2 regions of the Halomonas sp. DP5N14-9 genome follow, and region 1 is predicted to be linked to the other one. Evidence: predicted binding sites of a transcription regulator. Region 1 holds the regulator's gene; the other holds the start of a gene.
What was found. Region 1 encodes PhoB, which activates phosphate uptake and scavenging genes when phosphate is short. Its sites were predicted from a motif close to TGTCATANNNNTGTCANA; they were not measured.
Positions count from the first base shown of each region.

Region 2: KUW00_RS03015 (DUF6482 family protein) is a predicted target of PhoB. The motif match lies at 2,254-2,271, and genes of this name have one in related genera.

Region 1 covers NZ_JAHVHR010000001.1:74,454-78,663, forward strand. The annotation lists gene KUW00_RS00375 (chorismate--pyruvate lyase family protein) at 61-699, shown strand; gene ubiA (4-hydroxybenzoate octaprenyltransferase) at 963-1,856, shown strand; gene phoB (phosphate regulon transcriptional regulator PhoB) at 1,971-2,660, shown strand; gene phoR (phosphate regulon sensor histidine kinase PhoR) at 2,721-4,049, shown strand.
Region 2 covers NZ_JAHVHR010000002.1:319,501-323,710, forward strand. The annotation lists gene KUW00_RS03005 (cryptochrome/photolyase family protein) at 1-1,254, shown strand, start outside; gene KUW00_RS03010 (thiol-disulfide oxidoreductase DCC family protein) at 1,251-1,631, shown strand; gene KUW00_RS03015 (DUF6482 family protein) at 1,773-2,075, opposite strand; gene KUW00_RS03020 (hypothetical protein) at 2,471-2,764, opposite strand; gene dnaB (replicative DNA helicase) at 2,843-4,210, opposite strand, start outside.

The DNA of each region.
Region 1 (4,210 bases):
CACTATGCGCCGACCGACCGGAGCACCGCCCTCCGGTGACGACAGCCCTGCCGAGGCCGCATGACACAGCTTCCTTCCACATTCCGCTCCCTGGGGGAGCGCTCGGGGTCCGAACCGGGTAATCCCGCGCCAGCCACAGCCGCTTCGCCGAATGCCGACGCGGCCGATATCGTCGACCCCGGCTGGGTGTCGCTGGCCTCCGGTGGCATCGCGGTGCCCGCTGACTGGCACGCCTGGCTGGCCTCGCGGGACTCCCTGACAGAACGCCTGATCGAGGCGGCAGGCGCCGGGCACTTTCGCGTACGCCTGCTGGCGGAGGCCAAGGGCCTGCCGTGGCCGGACGAGGCCCACGTGCTGGGTCTGGCCAGCGACGAGCAGGCCTGGCTGCGCGAGGTCGCCCTGTGCGTGGACGAGGAGCCCTGGGTGGTGGCGCGCAGCGTGGCACCGATCGTCGAGCGTCACGACGCTCCCTTCGAAGGCCTCGGCGAGACCTCTCTCGGCAGCTGGCTGTTTCGCCAGCCCGATCTCGAGCGCAGCGCCATTCAGATCGGCCGTAACTCGAGGCCGATCCACGGCTATACCGGGCTGTGGCAACGCCGCTCGGTATTTCGTCACAGCGGCTGGGTGCTGCTGGTGCAGGAGAGCTTTATGCCGGCCATGGGCCGGGCGTTGTCGCTAGCCGCCTCGGCCACCGGCTGACTCCCTGTTGTCGCCCTCTTCGGACACCGAGGCGCCAACCATGGCGTGGGCTGACGGTAGCCCGCCGAAGCCCTGTACGAATGATGATGGCCTACTGGTCTTGTCGTGCCGGTCGAGCCTGGCTGGGCTCGCCTTGCTGGTCATGGCCGTCGGCTCGCGCTAGGCTGCGCCAAGGCTTCTCGGCGATGTTTCTCCGAGAAGCGACTTTTGCCCGGCTTACGCCTCATTTTCGCCTGACCTGCGCCAGAGCATGAGAGAGACCGATGGATCGTTCGCTGCTGCGTCCCCCTGGATACCTGAACCGAATTCCCGACTTTCTGGCGCTGATGCGTCTGGACCGCCCCATCGGTACCTGGCTGTTGATGTGGCCGACCCTGTGGGCGCTGTGGGTGGCCTCCGAGGGCATTCCGGGCCGTGACACCCTGCTGATCTTCGTCGCCGGCGTCTACCTGATGCGAGCGGCGGGCTGCGTGGTCAACGACTACGCCGATCGCCACTTCGATGGCCACGTCAAACGCACCAAGAACCGACCGCTGGCTACCGGCCGCATCAGTGAGCGGGAGGCCAAGGTGCTGTTCGTGTGTCTGCTGGGATCGGCCTTCGCGCTGGTCTGGCTAACCAACGGCTTTACCGTGTGGCTGTCGTTGATCGGAGCGGTGCTGGCCGCCAGCTATCCCTTCATGAAGCGCTACACCCACTTCCCCCAGGTGGTGCTGGGCGCGGCCTTCTCCTGGGCCATTCCGATGGCCTTCGGCGCGGTGCTCGGCGAAGTCCCGATGGTCGCCTGGCTGCTGTTTACCGCCAACGTGCTGTGGACGGTGGCCTACGACACCGAATACGCCATGGTGGACCGCGACGACGACCTCAAGATCGGCATCAAGTCCACCGCGGTGCTGTTCGGCCGCTGGGACACCCGCATCATTGCGCTATTGCAGCTGGCTACCCTGGGGCTGCTGGCCTGGGCCGGCAGCCTGCTGGCGCTGGGCGGCTTCTTCTGGCTCGGCTGGCTGGCCATGGGCGCGACCTTTGTCCACCAGCAGCGGCTGATCAAGAGCCGTGACCGCGACCGTTGCTTCCAGGCCTTTCTCAACAACCACTGGTCGGGCCTATTGCTGTTCGCCGGACTCGGACTGAGCCTCTATCCCTCCCTCGGGTGAGGGAAATGCCCGTCTCGGTCGCTCGACAATGGATACAATGTCATCTAATTGTCACATTGACGTGGTGTCATTTGTCACCGTCGAGTGTAAGACCCTGACCAAGAGGCTCCCGGGATGACCGCCAAGACCGTACTGATCGTCGATGACGAAGCCCCGATCCGCGAAATGATCGCGGTGGCGCTGGAAATGGCCGACTACCGGGTGCTCGAGGCGGACAATGCTCAGGCCGCCCACGCCATCATCGTCGATGACCAGCCCGACCTGCTGTTGCTGGACTGGATGATGCCGGGCACCAGCGGCATCGAACTGGCCCGCCGGCTCAAGCGCGAGGAAACCACCGCAGAGCTGCCGATCATCCTGCTCACCGCCAAGGGTGAGGAGGACAACAAGATCCAGGGCCTCGAAGCCGGCGCCGACGACTACATCACCAAGCCATTCTCGCCGCGAGAACTGGTAGCCAGACTCAAGGCAGTGCTGCGACGCGCCACTCCGCGGGGCGTCGAGGACCCGGTGGAGGTGGAAGGCCTCAAGCTCGACCCGGTCAGCCATCGCGTCAGCGTCGACGGCAAGTCACTGGACATGGGCCCCACCGAATATCGCCTGCTGCAGTTCTTCATGACCCACCAGGAGCGCGCCTACACCCGTGGCCAGTTGCTCGATCAGGTCTGGGGTGGCAACGTCTACGTGGAAGAACGTACCGTCGACGTGCATATCCGCCGCCTGCGCAAGGCCCTGGGGGAACCCCATCAGCAACTGATCCAGACCGTACGCGGTACCGGTTATCGCTTTTCGGCCAAGGTCTGAGCGAGCCATCGACGCAACGCAGCACCAGGAGGGATGAGGTGAACGGAGCCGAGAACTGACGTGGGTCGTCTGTGGAGACGAGAAGTCTGGCGCCTGGCCGTGCTGGTGGGTCTCGGCGCCTTGCTGGGCTGGCCCTTCTCGCTGTCCAGCGTAGGCATCGGCCTGGGCCTGGCGCTTGGGCTCAGCTATCACCTGCGCAACCTGCACGCGATGCACGACTGGCTGACCCACCGCCCCCAGCAGGAACCTCCCACCGCCAGTGGCCTGTGGGGCGAGCTGTTCGATCGCCTCTATCGCTACCAGAAAGGCCAGCGGATCACCCAGCGCCGCCTGCGCTCGACCCTGCAGCGTATCCAGGAATCGTCCGAGGCGATGCGCGACAGCGTGGTGATGCTCGATCGCCACGGCGACCTGGAGTGGTGGAACAGCTCTGCCGAGCGCATGCTCGGCCTGAAGCCGGCGCTGGACCGCGGCCAGCACATCACCAACCTGCTGCGCGACCCGCGCTTCGTCGGCTACTTCAATGCCCGTGACTACCGCGAACCGCTGAGCCTGCCCTCCCCCATCGACGAGAACATGATCCTGCAGTTCCAGATCACCCTGTACGGTGACGATGAACGCCTGGTCATGGCCCGCGATATCACCCGTCTGCATCGCCTGGAACAGATGCGCCGCGACTTCGTCGCCAACGTCTCCCACGAGCTGCGCACGCCGTTGACCGTGCTGACCGGCTACCTGGAGACCTACAGCGACATGGCCGGCATGCTGCCGGAACGCCTGGGCAAGGGGGTCGCCCAGATGCAGAGCCAGACGCGCCGCATGCAGAATCTGGTCAACGACCTGCTGCTGCTGTCACGACTCGAGAACGACCAGGGCGGCAGCGACCACGTTCGCCTCGACCCCACCACCCTGCTGCAGGCGGTCAAGCGCGACGCCGAGGCATTGTCAGGCGGCCGCCAGCAGATCGAGGTCGTCGTCGAAGAATCGCGCAGTCTCACCGGCAGCGAGAAGGAGATGCACAGCGCGGTCTCCAACCTGGCCTTCAATGCGGTGCGCTACGCCGGTGACGGCGCCCATATCACGCTACGCTGGCGTGCCTACGGCGAAGGCGCCTGCCTCGAGGTGGAAGACGACGGCGAAGGCATCGATCCGAGGCACCTGCCACGCCTTACCGAACGCTTCTACCGGGTCGACAAGGGCCGCAGCACCGCCACCGGTGGTACCGGCCTGGGGCTTGCCATCGTCAAGCATGTGCTGCTGCGCCACGAGGCACGCCTGGATATCGACTCCCGACTCGGCGAGGGCGCAACCTTCCGCTGCATCTTTCCCTCGAGCCGGCTGGCAGCGGCCGACCCGGTGGCGCTCGGCCGCGCCGGCGCTGTGCACTAGGGCTTGTCTGAAAAGTGCCTGCGCTCGGTAATACGGCGTTAAAAATCGGATCAAAATGCTCATTTACACCCCGTAAACTGCGCTTTCTCACCGATTTTTGCCTTGTCTAACCTTCGCTCGTCGACTTTTCGGACAGCGCCTAGGCCCCGCCAGAACGAACA
Region 2 (4,210 bases), on a different contig from region 1:
CTGGATGCCATGGAGCGCCGCCAGGGCGGGATACCCTGGCAATGGGTCGAGGACGACCGCTTCTACTGCACGCCTGGTGAATTCGGCGACTGGTTGTCCCATCGCCGGCAGCCTCGCATGGAGGGCTTCTATCGACTGATGCGTCGCCGCACCGGCCTGCTGATGGAGGGCGATGAACCCATGGGCGGCCAGTGGAACTTCGACAAGGACAACCGACGGCCCCTGCCCCAGCACTACACGCTGCCCAAGCCTCCCCGCCACACCGTCGACGACTTGACCCGTGAGGTGCTGACACTGGTGGAGGAACACTTCGATGAACACTTCGGTCGTCTGGATGGCTTCCACTGGCCGGTCACCCGACGCCAGGCGCTGGTCGATCTCAGACACTTCATCGATCACCTGCTGCCGAGCTTCGGTGACGTCCAGGACGCCATCAGCGACAGCGATCCCTTTCTCTTCCACTCGCGCCTGTCCGCTCCCATGAACCTTGGCCTGCTCAGCCCGAGAGAGGTCTGCGAGGCCGCCGAAACCGCTTATCTCGAGGGGCATGCACCGATCAATGCGGTGGAAGGTTTTATCCGCCAGATCCTCGGCTGGCGAGAGTACGTCAGGGGCATCTACTGGACCCGTATGCCGGACTACAAGGGCTATAACGCCTTGCAGGCCCGCAGGGGTCTGCCCCACTTCTACTGGAGCGGTGACACCGGCATGCGCTGTCTATCCCGCGCGATCGGCATGACCCGGGACAACGCCTACGCGCACCATATCCAGCGTCTGATGGTGACCGGCAACTTTGCTCTGCTGTGCGACGTCAGCCCCGAGGCCCTGTGCGACTGGTACCTGGCGGTCTACGCCGACGCCTGCGAATGGGTCGAATTGCCCAATACGCTTGGCATGGTGTTGCACGCCGACGGTGGACTGATGGGCTCGAAGCCCTACTGTGCGTCAGGCAAGTACATCGATCGGATGTCTGACCATTGCCGCCACTGTCGCTATGACGTGAAAAAGACCCTGGGCGAAGACGCCTGTCCCTTCAACAGCCTCTACTGGGACTTTCTCGAACGTCACGCCGACACCCTGGCGAGCAATCCTCGCATGAAGCTGATCTATGGCTCGCTGCGCCGCATGAGCGATGACAAGCGCAGCGCCATGCGCCGCCAGGCCACGTCCTTTCTCGACAACCTGGCATGCGAACCGAGCTACGGTCAGGGTCCCCACCGCGACGGCTATCGACCTCAGGGAGCGAATCCATGAATCGGTTCGAGACACTCGCCACACCGCTTGCGCTGTTTCATGATGGTCAGTGCCCACTATGCCGCAAGGAGATCGCCTGGCTGAGGCGGCATCCGCGCAGCCGGCTGATCCACTTTATCGATGTCCGCGACGACGATTTTTGCGCCGAGGCCTGGGGCCAGCGCTTCGATGACATGCTGGGCAAGCTGCACCTGCGCGACGCCACAGGTCGCTGGTTCATCGGCATGGATGCCACTCGCGCATTGTACGCGACGCTGGGTCATCGCCGTTGGGTGCAGCTAAGCAGCGTACCCGGTTTGCGTGGACTGCTGGACATCGGCTATCTGGGCTTCGCCCGACTGCGCCCCTGGCTAACAGGGACTCAAAGGAAGCGATAAGGCAGGTCGACACCGCCAAGGGCCCTGGCAGCTTGCGCCAGGGACTTGTTCGGTGAACGTGGGTACATCAGTGGCAAGGCAGAGACGGCGAGACTGCCGTCGAGAGGGTTCCAGCACCAGGGTGGTGTGGAACGATGTCACTCAAAACACCAGGGGCATACGTGAGGCCAGCGGTTCGGCATAGTGGGCCTCGCGACCGATCACCTCGTCGTGGGCCACGTGCTGGACCAGGTAGGCGCGGTGGATACCGGCACGCTTGAGCTCCAGGTAGACGTCGTCCAGCGAGCGGAACAACACCGGCTTGCCGCGGCGGCAGAGCATCTTGCGGGCACCTTCCACGTCTTCCAGTTCGACCTGGTAAAAACGGCTGCCGGCATGGCCGATCACGCGAATCTCGAAGTTGTCGTGGCGGCCGACAAAGGCCTTGAGATCATTAATTTCCATCGTATCTTTCGCCTCTTTTCATCCTGTCGCGACGGGGGTCCTGTGGCCCCCGCCCTCCTTATGTGACGACACTACGGCGACGAGCGTGCCGATGATATTTCGGCAGACCATGACGCTCGTTTCATTTCCCTGTGCCGCGCATGTGACTCTCTGATCATGGCACAGCCTGGGCCCTTCGGGTGACATTCCCGTGACGGTGTGAAGAATTTCTCTGATCTGGATACATATTGGCCGTTTCGCGCGCACAGCGGGTTAAACGACCTCCATGATCGCGGCGGAGAAAGGGGGTCTTCAGCGGCAGGCAGCGCCTTTGCGGGAGGAAGTGGAGAGCTTGAAGGAGGGAAAACGAAGGCCCGCGACACGAATGCTCGCGGGCGACGGATCCGGCGGTGAGACTACTGGTAGTCGGAGGGATCGATGGCCTTGCCGAGGGAGTTGCGGTCGACCCAATTGCCGGCCTTGGTCTCCTTGTAGCGAAACACCACCTTGTCGCCGATCTGCACCGGCAGCTCGGAGTCTTCTGTCTGGTAGCTGTAGTCCACGCCGTCCACTACCAGGTGATAGCGATACAGATCGGGCATGCCGAGCCATTCCTTGAACGGGCCTTCCCGTTCCACCGAGGTCAATTCGCCACGGGCTTCCAGCTTGGGCGCGCGACGGCGATTGCCGCGTCGAAATCCGCCTGCCATGTCAGGTCTCCTTCACTGTGTCTGTCGAAATCGCAAGGGGCGGCATTATACGAGCCCGTCGGTCAGGCTCAAGCACGTTTATTCGCCGAAGGTATCACCGTAGCTGTCCGGCGCCAGATCCTCGAAGCGGGTGTACTTGCCGATAAAGGCCATGTGCACCGTCCCGATGGGACCATTACGTTGCTTGCCGATGATGAATTCGGCGAGCCCCTTGTTGTCGGGATTATCCGGGTTGTAGACCTCATCACGATAGACGAAACCGATCAGGTCGGCGTCCTGCTCGATGGCCCCGGATTCACGCAGGTCCGACATCACCGGACGCTTGTTGGGGCGCTGCTCCAGCGAGCGGTTGAGCTGCGACAGCGCAATCACCGGGCAGCCGAACTCCTTGGCAAGCCCCTTGAGCGAGCGCGAGATCTCCGAAATCTCGCCGGTACGGTTGTCACCGAACCCCGGCACCTGCATCAACTGCAGGTAGTCGATCATGATCATCGCCAGGTTGCCGTGCTCGCGCACCACGCGACGCACCCGTGAGCGCATCTCGTTGGGCGACAGCGCAGCGGTGTCATCGATGAACAGTTGCTTGTCCTTGAGCAGGTTGACCGCCGAGGTCAACCTCGGCCAGTCCTCGTCCTCGAGCTGACCGGAGCGCACTCGGGTCTGGTCGATACGCCCGAGTGACGACAGCATGCGCAGCATGATCGAGTCCGCCGGCATCTCCATGGAGAACACCATCACCGGCTTGTCGCTGGACACCACCGCGTGCTCCACCAGGTTCATGGCGAAGGTGGTCTTGCCCATGGACGGGCGGCCGGCGACGATCACCAGGTCGGAGGGCTGCAGCCCGGAGGTCATGTCATCGAGATCGCGAAAGCCGGTCGACAGGCCGGTCATCTCGCCTTTCATGTTGAACAGCTCGTCGATGCGATCGACGGCCTTGGTCAGCAGCTCGCTCATGCCGATGGGGCCGCCGGCCTTGGGGCGGTCCTCGCTGATCTGGAACACCAGCCGCTCGGCCTCGTTGACCAGCTCATCGGCAGGACGCCCATTGGGGCTGAAGGCGCCGTCGGCGATCTGGTTGGCCGCCTGGATCAGCTTTCTCAGGGTGGCGCGTTCGCGCACGATGTCGCCATAGGCGCGGATATTGCTGGCCGAGGGAGTGTTGCGGGCCAGCTCCGCCAGGTAGGCGAGCCCGCCCACGGTGTCGAGCTGGTCGCGCCCCTCCAGGGCCTCGGACAGGGTCACCACGTCCAGCGGACGGCTCGACTCGGCCAGCGCCACCATGGCGTTGAACACCAGGCGATGCTCGTAGCGATAGAAGTCGTCGGCCACCAGCCGGTCGGCGATATTGTCCCAGGCCTGATTGTCGAGCATCAGGCCACCCAGCACCGACTGCTCGGCCTCCACCGAGTGCGGCGGAACCTTCAGCGCCGCGGCTTCACGATC